Regions from separate parts of the Microbispora sp. NBC_01389 genome, predicted to be linked through region 2. Evidence: riboswitches for the same ligand, from Rfam matches in the RefSeq annotation. Region 2 holds a riboswitch; each other region holds the start of a gene.

Region 1 (7,046 bases), 3.2 Mb from region 2:
GCGCCTAACACCGCGTGCGTCACTGTCGGTGCCGAGCGGGAGGCGAGGATGCGGGTGCTGGTGGTCGAGGACGAGGAACAACTGGCCGACGCCGTCGCCCGCGGGCTGCGGCTGCACGCGATCGCGGTCGACGTGGCCTACGACGGCCGGGAGGCGCTGGAGCTGGCCTCCTACGTCGGCTACGACGTGGTGGTGCTCGACCGCGACCTGCCCGACGTCCACGGCGACGAGGTGTGCCGGGAGCTGGTCACGGCGAGCGGCGCGAGCCGGATCCTCATGCTGACCGCGGCGGGGCGGGTGCGGGACCGGGTCGGCGGCCTGGCCCTGGGCGCCGACGACTACCTGGTCAAGCCGTTCGTGTTCGCCGAGCTGGTGGCGCGGGTCCGGGCGCTGGCCCGGCGCGCCCCCCGGGCCGCGCCGGCGGTGCTGGAGCGCGCCGGGATCCGGCTCGACCCGGCCCGCCGTACGGTGGCCCGGGACGGGCGGCAGGTGGCGCTGGGCCGCCGCGAGTTCGACGTGCTGCGGGAGCTGATGCGCGCCGGCGGCGGCCTGGTCAGCTCGGCGCGGCTGCGCGCGAGTGTGTGGGACGAGCACGCCTGCGCCGACACGGGCGTGCTGCGCGTCACTATCGCCTCGCTGCGCAGGAAGCTGGGCGACCCCCCGGTGATCGAGAACGTCCCGGGCCGGGGATACCGCCTGTGACCCGGCGCCTGCTGGTGTGGCGCAGGCTGGGGCTGCGGGCGCGGCTCACCCTGCTCTACGGCGGGCTGTTCTTCGTCGCGGGCTCGGTGCTGTTGTGGTTCACCCACCTGCTGACCGCCCGTGCGCTGAACCAGCGGTTCGTCGTGGCGGTGGAGAAGGTGGCCGACCGCGGGCGCCCAGAGCCCCTTGTTTCAGGCGGCGCCCTGCCCGCTCAGACCCCGCCCGCTGAGACCCTGTCCGCTCAGACCCTGCCGGGCGGCGCGCTCGGCGCCGACGGGATCGCGCGGCGCGTGCGCACCGACGTCGAGCAGGGCGCCGCCGACGTGCTGGACGAGGTGCTCCGGTCGTCGCTGATCGTGATGATCCTGGTCGGGGTGGTCGCGGTGGTGCTGGGATACCTGGTGGCCGACCGCGCGCTGCGCCCGCTCGACCGGGTGACCGAGACCGCGCAGCGGCTGTCGGAGAGCACCCTGCACGAGCGGATCGCCCTGCGCGGCCCGCAGGACGAGGTCAAGCGGCTGGCCGACACCTTCGACGCGATGCTCGACCGGCTGCACCGGGTCTTCGACGCCCAGCGCCGTTTCATCGCCAGCGCCTCCCACGAACTGCGCACCCCGCTGGCGGTCAACCGCACGGTGCTGGAGGTGTCGCTGGAGGAGCCCGCGGCGTCGGAGGACCTCAAGGCGCTGGCGCGGGCGCTGCTGGGCGCCACCGCCCGGTACGAGCGGCTGATCGACGGGTTGCTCATGCTGGCGCAGTCGGAACAGGAGATCACCGTCCGCAGGCCGGTGGACCTGCGGCAGGTCGTCCGTACGGCGATGGAGCAGATCGGCCCGCAGCCGCGCCGCGGGAAGGTCACGGTCCACGAGGACCTGCACCCGGCGGTCGCGCACGGCGACCCGCTCTTCCTGGAACGCTGCCTGGTCAACCTGCTGGAGAACGCCGTCAAGTACAACGTGCGGGACGGGGAGGTCTGGGTCCGCCTGCGCGAGGACGACGCCGGGGCGTGCCTGACGGTGGAGAACACCGGGCCGCCGGTGCCGCCGTACGAGGTCGGCGACCTGTTCGAGCCCTTCCGGCGGCACGGCGGCGACCGGATCCGGTCGGCCCGCGGCGCCGGGCTCGGCCTGTCCATCGTCCGCGCCATCGCGGTCGCGCACGGCGGCACGGCCGACGCCCGGGCCCGGCCGGAGGGCGGCCTGACGGTCACCGTACGTCTGCCCAGGTGAGCGAGGTGCGTTCGCTCTGAGCGAACAGGGGTGTGAACGCAGGGAAGGAGGGGAGCGCGGCATCCCCGGTGGGGCGGGCGAACCCGCCCTCTGCGCCCGCTCGGCTGACATCTCGCCAGGTAAAACCCGTCTTGTCATCACTTGACCGGTTTGGGCTTGTCTATTACTTTTTGAGCAACTCGGGGCGTACTTGCTCATCTCAGTGGTCAAGAAAGCCCACCTCACACCGACGCGGCCGGCCGATCCCGGCCTGCCGCCCGGCCGCCTAATCCGCGTGAGCGGAACCGGGGACCCAACCTCTTCCTGGGGTGAATCGGCATACCTGCCGTAGGGCGACTTCCAGCCCGAACCCGTCAGCTAACCCGGTCGGTGGCATGGAAGCAAAGGGAGTCCGCCCATCATGCACGCCCTCACGACCTGTCTGCGCACGGCCCTGGCCGGCGGAGTCCTCGCCTCGGCCGTGGCGATCACCCCGCCCGCCGCACAGGCGGCGGACAACCCGGTCTCCGGAAAGGCCCCGGCCGCCGCGGCCGCGGCGGCGCCGTCCCTGACCGACATCGCCGCCCGGCTGCCCAAGGTCGGCCCTCAGGACGTCATCAAGCTGGCCGCGAGCCAGGTCGGCATCAGCGAGAACGCCGCCGGCGGTGGGACCAAGTTCCAGGAGTGGTACATGACCAGCCCGCGTGCCCTGGAGACCCTGGCGCGGGACGGCGGGGCGCTGGGGGACTACGAGAACGCCCCCTGGTGCGACATGTTCGTCTCCTGGGTCGGCCAGCGGCTCGGCATCCAGCCGGTGATGGGCGCCGACGCCTACACCGTGGAGCACGCCCGCTGGTTCGCCGAGCACGGCCGCTGGGGCCGTACGCCCAAGCCCGGGGCCGTGGTGTTCTTCAGCTGGAGCGGCAGCAAGGCCATCGGCGACATCAAGCACGTCGGCTTCGTCGTCAAGGACAACGGTGACGGCACCATCCGCACCGTTGAGGGCAACACCGGTAACGGGGCCGTCGAGGCCCGCACCCGCCCCGCCTGGCAGGTCGCCGGGTACGGCTACCCGGTCTACCCCGCCGAACTCGCCTCCTGACGGCCCCGCCCCGGGGATCGCGGAACACGTTCCCGATCCCCGGCCCGGCTCCGAGGACGCGAGCCCCACGATCGAGTCCTGCCCGCCTACACCAGCGGCCGGATCGCCCTGCTCGGCGACGCCGCCCACGCCATGAGCCCCGATCGCGGTCAGGGCGCCGGCCAGTCGATCGAAGACGCGGTCGTCCTGGCCGCCGGCACTTCCGTGCCCGTCGCGCCTCGCGCCGCGCACGCTCGGTCCCCTGTGGGACTGGACACCCCCGGCCCTGCGCCCTTCCCTCACTTGATCACACGGTAGGTCAGGTGCTCGGCGGCCGGGGTGGACACGGAGCCGAGCGGCTCCAGCCGCAGGGACCCGGGCATGCCCTCGGGGAACAGCGACGTGCCGCCGCCGAGGATGAGGGGGGCGAGGTGGATCCGGAGGACGTCCACCTCGCCGGCGCGCAGGAACTGGTCCGCGATCACGCCGCCTCCCATGATCACGACTTCTTTGCCGCCGGCGGCGGCGCGCGCCTTCTCCACGGCGCTGCCGAGGCCGTCGGTGACGAAGTGGAACCGTTCGCCCAGCCGCACCTTCCCGGGCCGCGCGTGGGTGACGACTAAGACGGGCGGGGCGGCGATCTGGTCCTGGTCGTGGCCGTAGCCCACCTCGTCGTTCCATCCCTTGGGCCCGTCGACGACGTCGAAGGTGCGCCGGCCCATGATGACCGCTCCGGTGTCGGTGAAGGACTTCCGGAGGATCTCCGCGTCGCGCGGCGTCCGCTCGTCCTTCACCCAGGCGTGCAGGATCTCCCCGCCCACCCCCAGCCCATGCTCGGGGCAGGCGCCCGGCGCGGTGACGTACCCGTCCAGCGACATCGTGATGTCCAGGACGACCGGCCCGGTCTCCGGGCGGTCCTCGCCCTGGTCGTGGGCCAGTTCGCCGAGGCGGTCCATCGAGTCGACGACGCCGCGTTCCATCCCGCCGGCGATCATGGCGTCCCGTGCCTCGACGGTCGGGAACACCGAACGGGTCCACAGCCGGGTACGTCCGCCGAGATCCTCGAACGTCGCCGAATCGAGGCTGACGACACCGGGCGTGCCCTCGTACTCGAAAGTCTGGATGATCCGCTCGCCCGGGCTGACGGTGTGGAAGACGCCGTGGAAGACGTGCTCGTCGCCCTCGGTGTCGCGGTGCACGTAGCGGTACGTCCCGCCCGGGCGCGCGTCGTACTCGACCAGGCGCATCTCGACGTCCCGCGGGCCGAGCCAGCGGGTGACCAGCTCGGGGTCGGTGTACGCGCGGAAGAGCCGCGCGGGCGGCGCGTCGAAGTCGCGGACGACCTCGATGAACGGGCTGCCGGGCTGGGCCGTGATGGTGGTCGGGTTCTCGATCATGATTTCTGCTCCCCTGTCTCGCCAAGTACGTCGTCGAGGCGCCGGAACTGCCCCTCGTGGGTCAGCCGGTAGGTGTCTATCCAGCTCGTCAGCTCCTCGAGCGCCGCCGGGTTCAGACGGCACGGACGGCTTCACCGATCGGAAATCCTCCGCCACGTCGTCGGTTCTGGTAGCCCCTCGCCATCCGCGGAAGGATTGACGACCATGACCGACGCCAGACCGCCAGCCGACGACGAGGCCGCGTTCATCGCGGCGGCCCGCTCGAACGACGCGGCACAGTTCGCGCTCGTCACGGAGCGCTACCGGCGTGAGCTGCAGGTGCACTGCTACCGGATGCTCGCGAACTACGAGGACGCCCAGGACATGACGCAGGAGACGTTCCTGCGGGCATGGAACAAGCGGGAGTCGTTCAAGGGCCATGCCGCGCTGCGGACCTGGCTGTACCGGATCGCGACGAACGCCTGCCTCGACTTCCTGGAGAAGCGCAACGACCGCACACCCGTGCCTGCCGGACTGCCGGGCGCGGGCTCGGAAGTGCGCTACCTGCAGCCCTACCCGGACCGGATGCTCCCGGAGGACCCGCAGGAATCGGTGGTGGCTCGGGAGACGATCGAGCTGGCGTTCATCGTCGCCGTCCAGCACCTGCCGCCGCGGCAGCGGGCGGTGTTCATCCTGCGCGATGTCCTCGGCTGGCCGGCGTCGAAGGCCGCCGACGCCCTCGAGCTGACCGTCGCATCGGTGACCAGCGCACTGCAGCGGGCGCGCGTGACGATGCGCGAGCAGCTGCCCGACCGCCGCCTCGACTGGCGGAGCCCTGCCACGCACGAGCTGTCGGATGACGAGCGCGGCGTGGTGAAGTCGTATATGGACGCCCATGAGCGCAACGACCTCGACGGGCTGACGGCCCTGCTGCGCGACGACCTGCGCTTCGCGATGCTGCCCGGCACTCTGATCGTCACGGCCAGGGACGCGGTGGACGGCTGGGTCTCCGGCGGGCTCTTCCAGCGCGGCCACGACGACTGGCGCTGCATCCCCACGACGGTCAACCGCATGCCTGCCGCCGTGCTGTACCTCCGCACCCCCGACGACCCGGAATACCGGCTGTTCAACATCGCGGTCCTGCACATCGTCGACGGGAAGCTCGCCGAGCTCACCGGATTCGACGCGACCGGCAAACCATGGCTGGGCCTGCCCCCGACACTGCCGTCAGGCAAAGGCCCCATCGTCGATGAGTCCAGCGCACGGGTCGCCGTCGCCGAAGCCACCGCCGAATGAGCACCCCGGCCGGCTGAGCACCAACGCGGCGACGCGAACACCACCGCCCCGCCGGCGTTGCCGGCGGGGCATCTGCATACCCCGAAGATCATCGTCACGATCGACGACGACGTCGCCCTCATCGCCGAGGGTCACGGTGAGCACGCCAGAAGGATTTCGACCTGGCCTCACGCGCCGAGCATTCGGCCCGTGCTCATCGCCTCGCTTCATATCGGGTCAGCACCACGCCACCGGGAAATGTCCGCGTCTCGACCAGGTTCAGGTGCACCCAGCTGTCCAGCGCGGTGAAGAACGGCGTGCCGCCGCCCACCAGGACCGGCACGGTGACCAGCGCGTACTCGTCGATCAGCCCGGCCCGCATGGCCGCCCCGGCGAGCGTCGCGCCGCCGATGCCCATCGGGCCGCCGTCCCCGGCCTTGAGCCGGGTGATCTCGGCGACCGCGTCGCCGGTGACCAGGCGGGTGTTCCAGTCGACCTTGTCGATCGTCGACGAGAACACCACCTTCGGCGTGTCCCGCCAGTTCCGCGCGTATTCGATCTCCGCCGGGGTGGCGTCGGGCCGCTGGTCGCCGGTCGGCCAGTAGGAGCTCATCGCCTCCCACAGCTTGCGCCCGTACAGAAACATCTCGTTCGCCCGCTCCCGGTCGAGCCACCACTGGAACAGCTCGGCGCTCGGCGATGAGTCCGGTCCCTCACCCCCACTCCAGCCGATGTCGTCGCCGGTCGCGGCGATGTAGCCGTCCAGGGTCACGTTCATGGCGAAGATCAGTTTCCGCATCGTGCCAGCCTCCCGTGAGTCGATCTCACACGTACAGACGGGCGCGGCGCGGAAACCTAATCGGTGCTCAATCTGCGTCCGCGGGTAGTCCTCGCGTTACGGACTCAGCGCGGCGTACTCGGCGGGCTCGAGCACCACCGGCCGGATCTCGATTTCACCGATGCCGGTGGCGGAGTGCTCGTTGCTCCGCGGCGTCGAGTGCGGGTGTGAGGGGTGCGAGCGCGGCGCGCAGGAGGTCCGGCAGCGAGCCGGACGGCACGACGAGCCCGCCGGCCGTGAAGGACGAGACAGTCGTCTGCAGCCACTGCTCGATCGCCACGCGGACCGCGGCGGTCACGCTCGCCGCGAGCACCCGTGCGGTGTGCGGGTCGCCATCGCCGAGACGCTCGGCGATGGCCTCGGTGAGGGGACGTTCGATCGCGGTGGTGGTGTCGATGAACGCGTCACGCAGCGCGGGGCGGGTGGTGACCAGCAGCAGCGCCTCCTGGCCGGGTGCGTCCGAGGCGGTGTACTGATCCACGATGGCCTCGACAACGGCGTCGGAGAGGCCGACGCCGTCGGGCCGGTCGATCACCGCCGCCGCGACTCGTGCCTCTCGTTCGCCG
Region 2 (7,046 bases):
GCTGCTGGCCGTACCCGCCCTGCGACGGCTGACCGTACTGCTGCTGACCGTAGCCCTGCTGCGGCGCCTGCTGACCATGCTGCTGGCCATAGCCCTGCTGCTGACCGTAGCCGCCCTGGGCGGGGTCCTGGCCGGGCGTCTGTTGCGGACCCGTCTGCTGTGCCCGATAGCCGACGACCGTGGCCTCGGGGTCGTAGTCCTGGGAAGGTCTGTCCGTGTTGTACCCGTGGTTCGAGGGCGGCGGTGGCGTCCCGTCCGACTCGTCCTGGGGGTACGGCGGCTGTCCGGTGCCCACCGTGTCACCTCGTTTCGAAGACGCATGCGCCGCATCTCAGTAGCACACGCTGATATCGCTAAAAGTAGCGACACGCGTATCAACAGTCACCTTTGCAGTGGCTGACCACCAGCGTCAAGATCAGCCACCAATGTCGGCATTATGACTCAATGGCGATCGAGATGCAGCAGCATTCGCGTGTTTCCCAGCGTGTTCGGCTTGACGTGCTCCAGGTCGAGGAACTCGGCGACGCCCTCGTCGTACGACGCGAGGAGTTCCGCGTACACCTCGGGAGACACGGGAGTGCCCTGAATCTCGGCGAAACCATGGCGGGCGAAGAACTTCACGGCGAACGTGAGACAGAAGACCCTGCGCACGCCGAGGCCGCGCGCGGCGTCGATGAGCTCGGCGACGATCCGGTGGCCGACGCCTCCTCCGCGCGCCGCCGGATCCACCGCGACCGTCCTGATCTCGGCCAGGTCCTCCCAGAGCACGTGCAACGCGCCGCAGCCGACGACCTCCCCGTCGATCTCCGCGACCCAGAACTCCTGGACGTCCTCGTACAGCGTGACCGTGCTCTTCTTCAGCAGGCGCGGCCCGACGCCCGAGTACGCGTCGACGAGGCGGCGGATCTCCCTGACGTCCGGGGTCCTGGCCCGGCGCACCACCACGCCCCGGGCGCCGGATCCGCTCGGTGTCTGCGCGGCGACCTGCTCCATGAACGGCCAGCCTAGTGCCCCTCCCGCCGCCTTCGGCCCCCGCGCGTGGCCCGGGGATCGACGAGGGCAGGCTCCGATTTACGGTCAATCCCAAACGGTCCGTCCGACATCACGCCTGACGGTCTGTAGCCACCGGGATACGGATCGGCGCCGGCTCGGCCGCCGGAACGCACGTTCGGCTCCGCATCGATTTTCCCTCTGTCCGACCAGCACCTCAGACGGCCACAAAGCACCACAAACCCAGGTAGACCCACCCGTATCGCTGATCAACTCGTGACCCGGCCGTGATCATTTGGTTGTCAAACGTAGACGGGTTTGCGAGTTCTGGTTGAGCAACAACTCAGGGTGCACTAATGTCCAGCGACGATGCCGATCGTCGTGAGCACTCTCGACGATCGGGCGCCGAATCCTCAAAGCGCCGGTGTCCGGACCCTGTCGGGCGCCGGGTGCGGAGAGGAGCCGGGGACCCAATCCACGGGATCAGGATCGGTTCAGGTTCGGATCGTCCAGGGGTGAATCCGCAAGGTAGGGCTGCTCCGGCCCGAACCCGTCAGCTAACCCGGCAGGCGCTCGGCAGTGCCCCGCCACACGGCCCGTCGCGACGACGCCGGCCGGTGCGGGAGCACCTATGGGAGAGGAGCTCGGTTGCGCATGCGTGGAGGACGGCAGGCGGGCAGGCACGCCCGTCGCCGACGGCCCGGAGCCGGCCCGGCCGGTCCGGGTGCCATCCGGCGGTTCACCCTCGTCGGAGTCGCGCTCGCCGCGGTCACATTCGGCGCTCCGGTGGTCCGCGCGACCGCCGACCCGAAGCCGAGCCTCAAGGAGCTCGCCGCGGAGGTGGAGAACCTCTACAGCGAAATCGAGACCCTCACCGAGCAGTACAACGGCGAGCGCGTACGCCTGAAGGCGGCCGAGCGGTCCGCCGATCTCGCCAAGAAGAACCTCGCCAAGAGCGAGGCCGAGCTGGCCACCCGCCGGCAGAAGGCGAGCGCCCTCGCCCAGCACTCCTACATGACCAACGGGCTCGGCAACGCCCTGGTGCTCGTCAAGTCCACCGATCCGCGGCAGTACCTCGACCAGGCCTCCACGACGTACGCGCTGGAGTTACAGCAGAGCCAGGAGGTCGCCGAGGTCAGCAAGGCGATGGACGCCGCCGCCCGGGCCAAGTCCAGCGCCGCCGCCCGCCAGAGCGAGGTCAGGAAGCTGCTGAACGCCCTCGACACGCGGCGGGACACGATCACGAAGCTCATCACGAAGACCGAGAGCAGCCTCTACCGGCAGGTCTCGCGGGAGGTCGGCACCGAGACGCGCAGGCGGATGTCGTTCCCGATCGTGGGTGACGGCAAGGCCGCCCAGGCGGCGCGCTGGGCCCTCGCGCAGCAGCTCAAGCCGTACGTCTGGGGTGCGGAGGGACCGCGCTCGTTCGACTGCTCTGGCCTGGTCATGGCGGCCTACCAGTCCGTCGGCATCAGCCTGCCCCACTACACAGGCGACCAGTGGACGGCCGGCACCCACATCTCCTCCACGGCGCAGCTCCGCCCCGGCGACCTCGTGTTCTTCTACTCCGACCTGCACCACGTGGGCCTCTACATCGGCGGCGGCTACATGGTCCACGCGCCGCGCACCGGTGACGTCATCCACATCGCCAAGATCGCCGGACGCCCGTTCGCGGGCGGGGTGCGCGTCGCCGACTGATCACCCCGCACGATCCCACCCGCGCGATCCCACCCCGCGCGATCACCGTACTCCGGCCGCGCCCGCGGGCGCGGCCGGACGAGTTCGGAACGTGCTCAGATGAGACGGCGGCGGGCGGCCCAGGCGACCGCCTCGATCGCGGTCGCCACGCCGATCCGGTCGCAGATGCAGCGCAGTCGCCGCCGCACCGTACGGCCGCTGACGTCAAGGCTGCGGCCCACCCGGTCGGCGGTCACACCCTTCGCCAGCTCGGCGAGCAGCAGTAGATCCTCCTCGGTGAGACCGGCACGCTCAAGGTCCGTGGCGAGGTCCTCACCACGGTAGACGACCTCCGGATAACCCATCGTCCGCCCTCCCCCACGACGATGATTCGTCGGCCCACCCTCCAGGGACGGTAAACGCCTTTGCCGAAGGCCGTCAAGGTGCGGCGGCGGGCCGCCGGTCATCCGCCTCCCTGGCGGCCTCCACGTCCTCCACGTGGAACACAGCGGGCAGGGCGGTCAGGCCGTGCGACCCGGGTCGAGCAGCTCGCGGATCCGGTCGCGGCCCACCGCCAGCAGCAGCGTGGGCAGGCGCGGGCCGGTGTCACGGCCGACGAGCAGCCGGTAGAGCAGGGCGAAGAACGCGCGCTGGGCGGCCTTCAGCTCCGGCGTCGCCGCCTTGGCGTCCATCTCCAGCCCGGCCAGCACCTTCGGCACGCCGTACACGAGCGTCGTCAGGCCGTCGAGCGACCAGTGGTCGTCAAGACCGTCGAGCAGCAGGCGCAGCGACTCCCGCTCCCCCTCGCCGAGCGTGTCGAGAAGCTCCTTGTCGGGCGTCTCGCGCACCTGCGTGCGGTCCTCGGGAGGCAGGTAGGTGTTCACCCAGTGCCGGGCGCGGTCGAGCCGCGGCCGCAGCTCGTCCAGCCCGCCGATCTCCGGGTCGAAGGCGCGCAGGATGCGCAGCGTCTGCTCCTCGTGGCCGGTCGCGATGTCGACCACCGACGCGAGCGTCCGGTACGGCAGCCGGCGCGGCGTCTCGGGCAGCGGCGCGGACGCCGTGCTGGACGCCCGGCGGTAGGCCGACCGGTCGGCCGGTAGCGCCGTCCCGTCCGCGATCTTCCTGGTCAGCGTGTCCCACTCGTCGTACATCCGCTGGATCTCCTGGTCGAAGGAGATCTTGAACGACTGGTTGGGACGGCGGCGGGCGTACAGCCAGCGCAACAGCGCGGGCTCCATGATCGACAGAGCGTCGGCCGGGGTCGGCACGCCACCCTTGGAGCTGCTCATCTTGGCCATTCCGCTGATGCCGACGAAGGCGTACATCGGCCCGATCGGCTGGTGCCCGCCGAACACCTCGCGGATGATCTGGCCGCCGACGACGAACGACGAGCCCGGCGAGCTGTGGTCGACGCCCGACGGCTCGAAGACCACGCCCTCGTACGCCCAGCGCATCGGCCAGTCGACCTTCCACACCAGCTTGCCGCGGGTGTGCTCGGACAGCAGGACGGTCTCGCCGTGCCCGCAGACGCAGGTGTACGACAACGCGGTGGTCTCGTCGTCGTACGACGTGACCGTGGTCAGGTCGCGGTCGCAGAACGAGCAGTACGGCTTGTAGGGGTAGTAGCCCCCCGCGCCGGAGCCGTCGTCCTCGCCCGCGGCCCCCGAGCCCTCCAGGGCGGCGGCCTCGTCGGCGTCCAGGACCTCCTTGGCCTTGGCCTTCTTGGTGCGGTACTGGTCGAGGATCGCGTCGATCCGCCGCCGCTCGCGCATGGCGAGCAGCACCTGCTCGCGGTAGGCCCCGGAGGTGTACATCTCGGTCTGGCTGATGCCGTGGTAATCCACGCCCATCTCCGCCAGCGCGGCGATCATCGGCGCCTTGAAGTGCTCGGCCCAGTTCGGATACTCGCTGCCGGGCGGAGCCGGGACGGCGGTCAGCGGCTTGCCGATGTGCTCGTTCCACGAGGGGTCGACGCCCGCGGGAACCTTGCGGAAGCGGTCGAAGTCGTCCCACGAGATGATGTGCACGCACTCGTGCCCGCGCCGCCTGATCTCGTCGGCCACCAGGTGCGGGGTCATGACCTCGCGCAGGTTGCCCAGGTGGATCGGGCCGGAGGGGCTGAGGCCGGACGCGCAGACGACGGGTTTGCCCGGTGCGCGCCGTTCGGCCTCGGCGATGACCTCGTCGGCGAAACGCGCCACCCAGTCGGCGTCCATCACGTCAGTCCTCTCTGAACGGGATCCTGCCTTCTATGGTCCCGTACGCGAGGGAGTCGTCAGGACAGGTTTTTCAGGACGTGTTGCGGACGTAGACGAGCCGCAGGCCGATGAGCGTGAGCCAGGGCTCGTGCACGTCGATCGTACGGGCCTCGCCGATGACGAGCGGCGCGCCGGTGCCCGTGGCGACCACGGTGACGTCGTCGGGGTCGGCGGCGAGCTCGGCCGTCATGCGGTCCACGATGCCGTCGACCAGCCCGGCGAAGCCGTAGAGGATGCCCGACTGGAGCGCCTCCACGGTGTTCTTGGCGATCACCGACCTCGGCCGCACCAGCTCGACCTTGTGGAGCTGCGCCCCGGCCGTGGCCAGCGCGTCCACGGAGATCTCCAGGCCGGGGGCGGTCACCGCGCCGACGTACTCGCCCCGGGCCGAGACCGCGTCGAAGGAGGTCGCCGTGCCGAAGTCGACGATCACGCAGGGCCCGCCGTACAGGGTGGTGGCGGCGAGCGCGTTCACGATGCGGTCGCTGCCGACCTCCTTGGGGTTGTCCATCCGGACCGGCACGCCGGTGCGGACGCCCGGCTCGACGACCACCGCCGTGACGTCGCCGTAGTAGCGCCGGGACATCTCCCGCATCTCGTTGAGCACCGACGGGACCGTGGAGCAGATCGCGATGCCGCTGATGTCGGCGTCCTTGAGCAGCGGCGACTGCCCGAGCAGGCCCTGCAGCACCACCGCGATCTCGTCCGCCGTACGGCGGGGATCGGTCGCGATGCGCCAGTGCTCGATGACCTCTTCACCCTCGAACAGGCCCAGCACCGTATGGGTGTTGCTGACGTCGATGGTGAGAAGCATCCCCCGATTATGCCCCACGAAGATCTAGACCCAGGTCGAGTGCCGGGGCCGAATGGGTGAGCGCGCCGACCGCCAGGTAGTCGACTCCGGTCTCGGCGACCGCGCGGGCCGCGTCCAGGGTCAGCCCGCCGCTCGACTCCAGCCGTGCCCGGCCGGCCACCAGGCGTACGGCCTCGGCCAGCTGGTCCACCGTGAAGTTGTCGAGCAGGATCTCGTCGGCGCCCTCGGCGAGGACCGGCTCGATCTGGTCGATCCGGTCCACCTCGACCTCGATGGGCAGGCCGGGGAAGGCCCGCCGCACGGCGCGGAAGGCCTCGGCGACGCCTCCGGCGGCCACGACGTGGTTGTCCTTGATGAGCGCGGCGTCGTGCAGGCCCATCCGGTGGTTCACGCCGCCGCCCGCCCGTACGGCGTACTTCTCCAGGACGCGCAGGCCCGGCAGGGTCTTGCGGCTGTCGCGGACGCGGGCGCCGGTGCCCTCGACGGCGTCCACCCAGCGCCGGGTCTGGGTGGCGACGCCGGACAGGTGCGTGAGGAAGTTGAGCGCGGTGCGCTCCAGCGTGAGCAGGTCGCGGGTGGCGCCGCGCACGGTCATCACCACGTCGCCGGGGCGCACCCGGTCGCCGTCCGCGGCGTGCCGCTCGACCTCGGCTCCCCCGGCGGCCTGGCGGAAGACGGCCTCGGCGACGGCCAGGCCGGCGACCACGCCCTCCTTCCGCGCCACCACGTCGGCGACCGCGCGCTGGCCGGCCGGGATCGTGGCGACCGAGGTGACGTCCTGTTCCCCGGCCAGGTCCTCGTCCAGGGCCGCGCGGACGAGGCCGAGCACGGCGTCCGGGTCGAGGCCGTCCTCGTGCAGTTCCGTCCGCAGGTCGTCGTGGGGCGTGTGCGTCAAGGTCAGTCCCTCCGGCGTCAGGGCGATGTCGATGTGCGCCCGCCAGCGGGCGTCGTCGCGGTCGGGGTGGTCCTCCCGCCAGTGGGAGCCACGCGTCTCCTCGCGCACGGCCGCCGCGGCGACCAGCGCGGACGCGACGGTGAGGAGGTTGGTCGCCTCCCACGACTCCGTGCAGGGCTCGACGGCGACCGGGGTCCAGCGGGCGTCGGAGAGCGCGCGGGCGACCTCCGCGAGGCTGCGGTCGCCGCGCAGCACCCCGGCGCCGCGGCTCATGTGGCTCTGGATCCGGGCGCGGGTACGCGGGTCCGCCAGCCCCTCGGGCCGGTCGTCGCGCGGGGCCGGCTCGCGCGGCGCGAGGTCGCGCGCGGCCAGGTCGGCGGCGATGCGCTCGCCGTAGACGAGCCCTTCGAGC
Region 3 (7,046 bases), 3.0 Mb from region 2:
CGACCGCACCGGCGGGGTCGCGCCCTCAACCCGTACAAGGCCTGCGACTCCACTGCGATCTCCGACGCGAGGAGTCCCCTGTTCCGGCACACCCGGCACCTCCAGTTCGAGGCCAAGCCCGAAAGGCCCGACCCGGTGTACGCGCGCAAGCTCCAGGAACTGATCGGGGGCGCGTTCGGCGAGATGACGGTCACGATGCAGTATCTGTTCCAGGGCTGGAACTGCCGGATGCCCGGCAAGTACAAGGACCTGATCATGGACATCGCGACCGAGGAGATCGGGCACGTCGAGATGCTCGCCACGATGGTCGCGCGCCTGCTGGAGGGCGCGCCCGCGACGGCGGTCACGAAGATGGCCACCATGGACCCGGTGGTCGGCGCGGTGCTGGGCGGGATGGACCCCCAGCAGGCCATCGTGGCCGGCGGCGGCCCGTTGCCCGCCGACAGCAACGGATATCCCTGGAACGGCCGCTACATCGTGGCGAGCGGCAACCTGCTGGCCGACTTCCGGGCCAACGTCGCGGCCGAGGCGCACGGCCGGCTGCAGACCGCCCGGCTCTACCACATGACCGACGACCCCGGCGTCAAGGACATGCTGAAGTTCAACCTCGCCCGCGACACCCTGCACCAGAATCTGTGGCTGAAGGCCATCGAGGAACTCCAGTCGGACGGGCTGGAGGACGTCGTCGTGCCCGACGACCTGTTCGACGAGGAGCACGCCGAGCACGCGGAGACGATCTGGGACCTCTCCGACGGCATCGAGGCGCAGGCGGGCGGCTGGGCGAGCGGGCCGCAGCCCGGCGGCCGCCACCAGTTCGGCTATCTTCTCAACCCCGAACCGCTCGGCGGGCTCGCCCAGGCCCCGCCGCCCGACCCGAAGCTGTACGACACCTACGACGGCAGCATGGGAGAGCCGCAGAGCCCCGCCCTCGGCACCGAGGTCGGCCCCATGGGCAAGCTCAAGGACAAGTTCACCTGACGCCGGGCCCGCTCCCGCCCGGCCTCCGCCTTCCGCCCGTTCCAGCACGCCGCCCGTTCCAGCACGCCGCCGGGACGGGCGGGGCGCCGCCTCCGTCCAGACCTCTCCTCAGCGAGGCTTCTGTCGGGGTCCCTCGCGGGCGTGGCGGGCGGCTTCGTTCCCCGCCTCGCCGGGCCGGACAGCCTGCTGCTGGCGACCGGGATCGTCGGAGCGACCGTCATGCCGCATGTCGTCTACCTGCACAGTGCTCTGACGCAGCACCAGGGGGCTCTCCTGCGGCAACCCGGGGGCATCCCTCAGCACCATGGGCCTCTCACCCGGCAGCCCCGAGCCCTCACTCAGAGCCGAGGCGCCCGGGACCCGCGCCGGGCGGCCCTCCAGGCCAGCCGCGTCGACATCGCCGTCGCGCTCGGCGCGGCGGGGCTGGTGAACATGGCGATGCTCACCGTCGCCGCCGCGACCTTCGACGGAAGCGACCTCGGCGGCCTGGAAGCCGTCCACGCCGGGCTCGGCGAGGTCCTCGGCCCCGGGGCGGCGGTCGCGTTCGCGCTCGCCCTGCTCGCCTCCGGCCTGGCCTCCTCCAGCGTCGGCACGTACGCCGGGCAGGTGATCATGGCGGGCTTCCTGCGCCGCCGCGTGCCGCTCCTGGCGCGCCGCCTGGTCACGATCCTGCCGGCCATGGCGATCCTGGCCGTGGGGATGGACCCTACCCGGGCGCTCGTCCTGAGCCAGGTCGCGCTGTCGTTCGGCATCCCGTTCGCCCTGGTCCCGCTCGTCGTGTTCACCGCCCGCCGCGCTCTGATGGGCGATCTGGTCAACCGCCGGGCGACCACCGCGGCCGGCATCGCCGTCGCCACCGTGATCAGCGCGCTGAACGGGTTCCTGCTGGTGGAGGTCTTCACCGGCTGAGGACCCATCACAGCAGTGCCGCGAACCGGGCCGCGACGCGTTCCCAGCCCCACTCCTCCTCGATCCAGGCCCGGCCCCGCTCGCCCATCGCGCGGGCGCGGGCCGGGTCGGCCAGCAGGTCGCACAGCGCGCCCGCCACTGCCGTGTGCGACCTGCCGTCGACCACCAGGCCGGTCTCGCCGTGCCGTACGGCGTCGGGGGCGCCTCCCGAGGAACCGGCGACCACCGGCAGGCCGGTCGCCGACGCCTCCAGATAGACGATGCCGAGCCCTTCGGCGTCGAGCCCCCCGAACCTGCTGCGGCACGGCATGGCGAACACGTCTCCGGCGTCGTAGTGGGCCGGGAGATCCGCCCACGGGACAGACCCGGTGATCACCACCGATCCGCGCGGCCCCGCCCCGGCGACCGCCCGTTCCAGCGACCGCCGTGAAGGGCCACCGCCGACCAGCAGCAGCACCGCTCCGGGCACCCGCCGCAGGACGAGCGGCCAGGCCCGCAGCAGCACGTCCTGTCCCTTGCGGGGCACCAGCCGGGAGACGCAGACGACCACCGGCCGGTCGCCCAGGCCGAGCGCCGCCCGGACCCGCCCGCCGCCCGCGCCGGGGCGGAAGGCTTCGGTGTCCACGCCCGGAGCGAGCCGTACGAGCCGGGGGGCGGGAATCACCGGGGCGAGCAGTCGGCGCGTGTACTCACCGAGGTAGGTCACGACGTCGGCGCCCGCCCCGATCCGGCGCAGCATGCCGCGGGCGCCGGGCAGCCGTGCCCAGGACGCCTCGTGCCCGTGGGTCAGCATGACGATCCGCGCCGCGCCGGCGGCACGCAGGGCGGGGGCGAGCAGGCCGAGCGGCGCGGCGGCGCCGAAGACGACGGTGGCGCCGTCCTCCACCAGCGCCGCCGCCCTGCCCGCCACCGCACGCGTCGGCAGCATGAGCGTGGAGGGATGACGGACCACCTCGTACGGCTGGCGGGTGTCGAACTCCTCACACCCCTTCCAGCGAGGCGCGTACACGACGACCGAGCCGGGCGGCCTGCGGGAGGCGAGGCCGTGCACGAACGCCTGGATGCCTCCCGGTCTGGGCGGGAAGTCGTTCGTGACGATCAACGTCTTGTTCGCCATCCTCACCCCCGGCATCGGTGCGGCGGACGGCCCACGGCCACGCGGCCCGCCCGGGAACGCATTCTCGCAGGCCCGTCCCGCCTCTCGCCTGCCCCAGGATCAGGACCGCGATCAGGACCGGGATCAGGACCGGGCCAGCTCGGCCCGTACGGAGGACCGCCAGAGGCGGGTCAGCTCGGCGGTGGTCAGCCCGAGGACATCCCGCAGCGCGGCATCGGCGTCCTCACGCAGCGCGGCGCGGTAGAGGGCGACCAGTCTCCGCTCACCGAACCGGGCGGCGATGTAACGGCAGGCCAGCCAGGCCTCCTCGTACGCCTGGGCGGGCCTGGCGGCGAAGTCCGCGGGTTCCGGCAGACGGGCCAACGGCGCGCCGGCCGCTGTGTCAGCCGCGGTGCCGGCCGCTGGACCAGCCCCTGTGCCGGCCTCCGCGCCGACCGCTGTGTCGGCTTCCGCTCCGGCTCCACCGCCGGCTCGCAGGTCCGCGGCGAGTTCGGCGGCGATCGTGTGAACGGGCAGGCCGCTGTCGAGGTAGCCCACATAGTCGGCGAAGCCCTCCAGGAGCCACATCGGCACCGCGCGGGGCCCGGAGGCCGCGACGTGCGTCAGCTCGTGGGTCACGACGACCTGGCGGCCGGCCGCGGACAGGCGGGCGAACGCGGCGGGCTGCACGATCACCCGGTCGCCGGTCGCGACGGCCGCGAGGCCGCCGACCACCGCCGGGGCGGCCAGAAGGGCCGCCTGCTCCTCGGTGCGCGGCACGAGGACCACCGCGCCGCCGTGCTCTCCCCAGACCCGCGTGACCGTGCGGTCGGCGCGGCCCGCCAGCCGGGCGATCTCGGCGACCAGCCGCCGCGGCGCGCCGACGACGACGGCGTGCTCGCCACGGGCGACGGAGGCGCCGGTCCACATGCCGGGCTGCTCGCGCACGGCGGCGCGGGCCCGGGAAAGCAGGGGCGAGAGGGGGTCGGGCGGCGCCGCGGCGGCCGTACCGGCCAGCAGCGCGGCCAGCGCGACGGCCATGGACGCGAACCGGCGGGGGCCGAAGCGACGAGCATGAGCTCCTCGGCGGGGACGCCGCAGATCCGGCCTGTGCCGCGCGTACGGCGCTCCCGCGGTCTCCTGCTTCGCCAGCCTGTGCCACATAGGGGGTCTTACCGGGTCTCCAGAGGCGTTCGAGCCTGCCAGCGACGTCCCGTCCGCGGGACCTGACGCGAGCACGCTACCAGGCGCCCGCCATCGCCGGCCGATCCGTCAGCCGGCCTGTCAGCGTCGGGGAACGCCACGGCTCCGCCCACCCGCGAGGGGAGGACGGAGCCGTGGAGTGATGCCGGCGACGACGGGCCCGGCACCGGGGACCGGGGGACCGATCAGACGCCGGGGCGTACGGCGCCCACGAAGGTCGCCCTGCGGTAGGAGTCGAGCTTGTCGATCCTGACCCGTGTGCCGCTGTGCGGGGCGTGGATCATCCTGCCGTGCCCGACGTACATGCCGACGTGGCCACCGCCGCTGGTGAAGATGAGGTCGCCGGGCTTGAAGTGACCCCAGGACACCTTCTTCCGTACGGCGCTGCGGATGGACCACGTCGTGCGCGGCAGCCGTACGCCGGCCTTGCGCCAGGCGTAGGTGACCAGGCCCGAGCAGTCGAACGCGCCCGGTCCGCTGGCGCCGTAGCGGTAGGGGTCGCCGATCTGCTTCCTCGCGGTCGTGACCGCTCGCTGCGCCTTGGCCAGCTGGAGCGTGGCCTTGCTGAGCTTCTTCCGCTTGGCGACCGCCTTCCTGGTCGCCTTCTTGGTCGCCTTCTTCGCGGCCTTCTTGGCCGCCCCTGTGGTGGCGGACCTCGCGTTCGTCTCCGCGGCCAACTTCGTGACCGTGACCGTCACCGAGTCGGCCGCCGCCGGCTGCGCGCCGGCGATCCCCACGGATGCCGTCAAAGCGGCACCCCCAAGGGCAATTCGGGCAAGACGGGACAGGCTAGCGGGGGTGGTAGACAGGATCTCTCCTTGGATCTTCCGCGTACGCCTACCGGGTTAGCTGACGGGTTCGGGCGGGGAAGTCGCCCTACGGCGCGTGGACGCGCCGATTCACCCCGGACCTTCGCGAAGAAGGTCGATGGTTCCCCGGCTCCGTGCCTCCTGACTGCACGGACTCGGCAGGTCCCCGGCGCCCGGAATATCCCCTGAGGGAGCAAGTAGACGGACGGCGCCGGCGACGGTGGATGACGCGGGCCCGGCCGGCCGGGCCGGGCTCGCCGCGGCGAGGCGTGCTCGCCGCGGCCCAGAAGCTACCCAGATCGGGCGGCTCTCGGCAAAGCCACCCCGGCATATAAAGATCGGATAACGAAGGCGGCACAGGAGAAACCGCAGCTTACCCACGCCACAGCAGGATGAGTGTGACTCTGCTCACACCAGGCATCGCAACGCCCAAATTCGGCACTTAGCGCACATCCGGAACAAAGATCACACTGGCCGTCAGGGGCGGACGGCACCGATCGCGTGATACTCCGCGAGTGTGACAATCTTCACAACATCGCCGGTCTGCGGAGCGTGGACGACCTTGCCGTCGCCCGCGTACAGGCCCACGTGACCGAAGCCCGCGTGGAAGAGCAGATCGCCCGGCTGGAGCGCGTCGAGGGACACGCGGCGGCTCGCGCCCCACGCCCACTGCTCGTAGCTCGTACGCGGCAGGCCGACTCCGCCCGCCGCCCAGGAGGCCTGGACGAGGCCGGAGCAGTCCCAGGAGTCCGGCCCGCTGCTCCCGTAGCGGTACGGCTTGCCGACCTGCTTGTAGGCGAACTGGAGCGCAGACAGGGCGTTGCCCGACGCGGAGCCCTTGTAGGCGACGCCCGCGCTGTTGGGATTGCCCGCGTTGTAGGTGCCGAGCGAGCGCAACAGCTTCATCTGCTCGTTGACGAGCGCGTCGACCTTCTTCTTCTCGTCGGCGAGCTCGCTCCTGACCTTGGCGGCCTCGGCGTAGACCGTCTTCGTCTGGTCCCGCCGGTCTTTCAGGCCCTGGATGGCGCCCTCGTACTGCTGGAGCCGCCCGACGCGCTCGGCGGAGATGTGGTTGTACGTGGCGAGACCGCTGAGCATGGTGTCGGGGTCGGGGTTGTAGAAGACGCCCCAGGATCCGATGTCGCCCACCTGGTAGCTGCTGACCGCCATGGTCACCAGCCCCGAGCGCAGCGCCTCGACCCGCGCGTTCTGCTTCTTGAAGTCGTCGTTGAGCGCCAGATACTTCTTCCTGGCCGACTTCCACTTCTCACCGGCCGCGTTGTAGCGGTCCACGAGCTTGTCCGCCTGCGCGTTCAGCCGGCTCAGCTTCGCCTTGGCCTGGGCAAGGGTGGGTTTCGGATCGGCCTGCGCGCCCGTCAGCGGCGTCAGCAGGACCACGGCGGCCAACCCAGCGGCCACCGGCACACGCCCTCGCACTCGGGCCCCCTTCGGGATCAACGAACCTGAGGCGCGACTCTATCTAGGCGATCTTGGCGCTTCAACCTATTCGCAGCTATTCGCGGCAGTCATCACTCACCGAATCGGCCTCCGTACGGAGCGTGCCGCACCGGATCAGCCGCGGCCGAGGCGACGCAGCAGCAGGAGCGAGGGCACCGGCCGGGCGCCCATGCGGCGGACGGAGTCGGCCACCTCGCGGTCGGAGGAGACGACCGCGATGCCGCGCCCCGGCGGCTCGGCGCGCACGAGCGTGCGGATGAGGTCGTCGGCGATCTCGCCGGGCGCGCTGAACATCACCCGCACCCCGCGCGGCGCTGAGACCTGCACGGGCCCGTTCAGCTCGGCGCCGTCGAAGACGCACGTCACCTCTACGCGCGCCTGCACGGCGAGGCCGCCCAGCCCGGTGAGCAGGCGGGCGCGCTGGTCGGCGAGGGTCAGCGTCGGATAGCCGGTCTTGGTCACGTTGTAGCCGTCGACGATCAGGTGCAGGTTGGGCAGCGCGAGGAGCAGGTCGAGGAGCTGGGGGTCGTCGTTCGCCAGCGCCCGCGCGGGCACCGCCGTCACGCCGGGCTCGCCCGGCACGATCGCGTTCA

Evidence for each region. Region 2 has a riboswitch for cyclic di-AMP ahead of OG344_RS07130 (NlpC/P60 family protein). Riboswitches for the same ligand answer to the same signal wherever they lie in the genome.
Region 1: another riboswitch for cyclic di-AMP. It lies ahead of OG344_RS25740 (CHAP domain-containing protein); the one in region 2 lies ahead of OG344_RS07130 (NlpC/P60 family protein).
Region 3: another riboswitch for cyclic di-AMP. It lies ahead of OG344_RS20975 (C40 family peptidase); the one in region 2 lies ahead of OG344_RS07130 (NlpC/P60 family protein).

What each region holds. Positions count from the first base shown of each region.
Region 1 covers NZ_CP109552.1:5,813,065-5,820,110, reverse strand. Annotated here, with positions in the region: gene OG344_RS25750 (response regulator transcription factor) at 49-702, shown strand; gene OG344_RS25745 (sensor histidine kinase) at 699-1,931, shown strand; cyclic di-AMP (ydaO/yuaA leader) riboswitch at 2,184-2,318, shown strand; gene OG344_RS25740 (CHAP domain-containing protein) at 2,332-3,012, shown strand; gene OG344_RS25735 (FAD-dependent monooxygenase) at 3,091-3,309, shown strand; gene OG344_RS25730 (SRPBCC domain-containing protein) at 3,291-4,388, opposite strand; gene OG344_RS25725 (RNA polymerase subunit sigma-70) at 4,593-5,663, shown strand; gene OG344_RS25720 (dihydrofolate reductase family protein) at 5,857-6,441, opposite strand; gene OG344_RS25715 (TetR/AcrR family transcriptional regulator) at 6,596-7,046, opposite strand, start outside.
Region 2 covers NZ_CP109552.1:1,602,136-1,609,181, forward strand. Annotated here, with positions in the region: gene OG344_RS07120 (RDD family protein) at 1-295, opposite strand, end outside; gene OG344_RS07125 (amino-acid N-acetyltransferase) at 442-993, opposite strand; cyclic di-AMP (ydaO/yuaA leader) riboswitch at 1,424-1,577, shown strand; gene OG344_RS07130 (NlpC/P60 family protein) at 1,645-2,688, shown strand; gene OG344_RS07135 (LuxR C-terminal-related transcriptional regulator) at 2,784-3,032, opposite strand; gene lysS (lysine--tRNA ligase) at 3,189-4,883, opposite strand; gene OG344_RS07145 (type III pantothenate kinase) at 4,957-5,739, opposite strand; gene OG344_RS07150 (L-aspartate oxidase) at 5,747-7,046, opposite strand, start outside.
Region 3 covers NZ_CP109552.1:4,634,771-4,641,816, reverse strand. Annotated here, with positions in the region: gene OG344_RS20995 (manganese catalase family protein) at 79-978, shown strand; gene OG344_RS20990 (Nramp family divalent metal transporter) at 1,120-1,887, shown strand; gene OG344_RS20985 (glycosyltransferase family 4 protein) at 1,895-3,004, opposite strand; gene OG344_RS20980 (hypothetical protein) at 3,128-4,024, opposite strand; gene OG344_RS20975 (C40 family peptidase) at 4,372-4,935, opposite strand; cyclic di-AMP (ydaO/yuaA leader) riboswitch at 5,006-5,166, opposite strand; gene OG344_RS20970 (NlpC/P60 family protein) at 5,473-6,414, opposite strand; gene OG344_RS20965 (NYN domain-containing protein) at 6,568-7,046, opposite strand, start outside.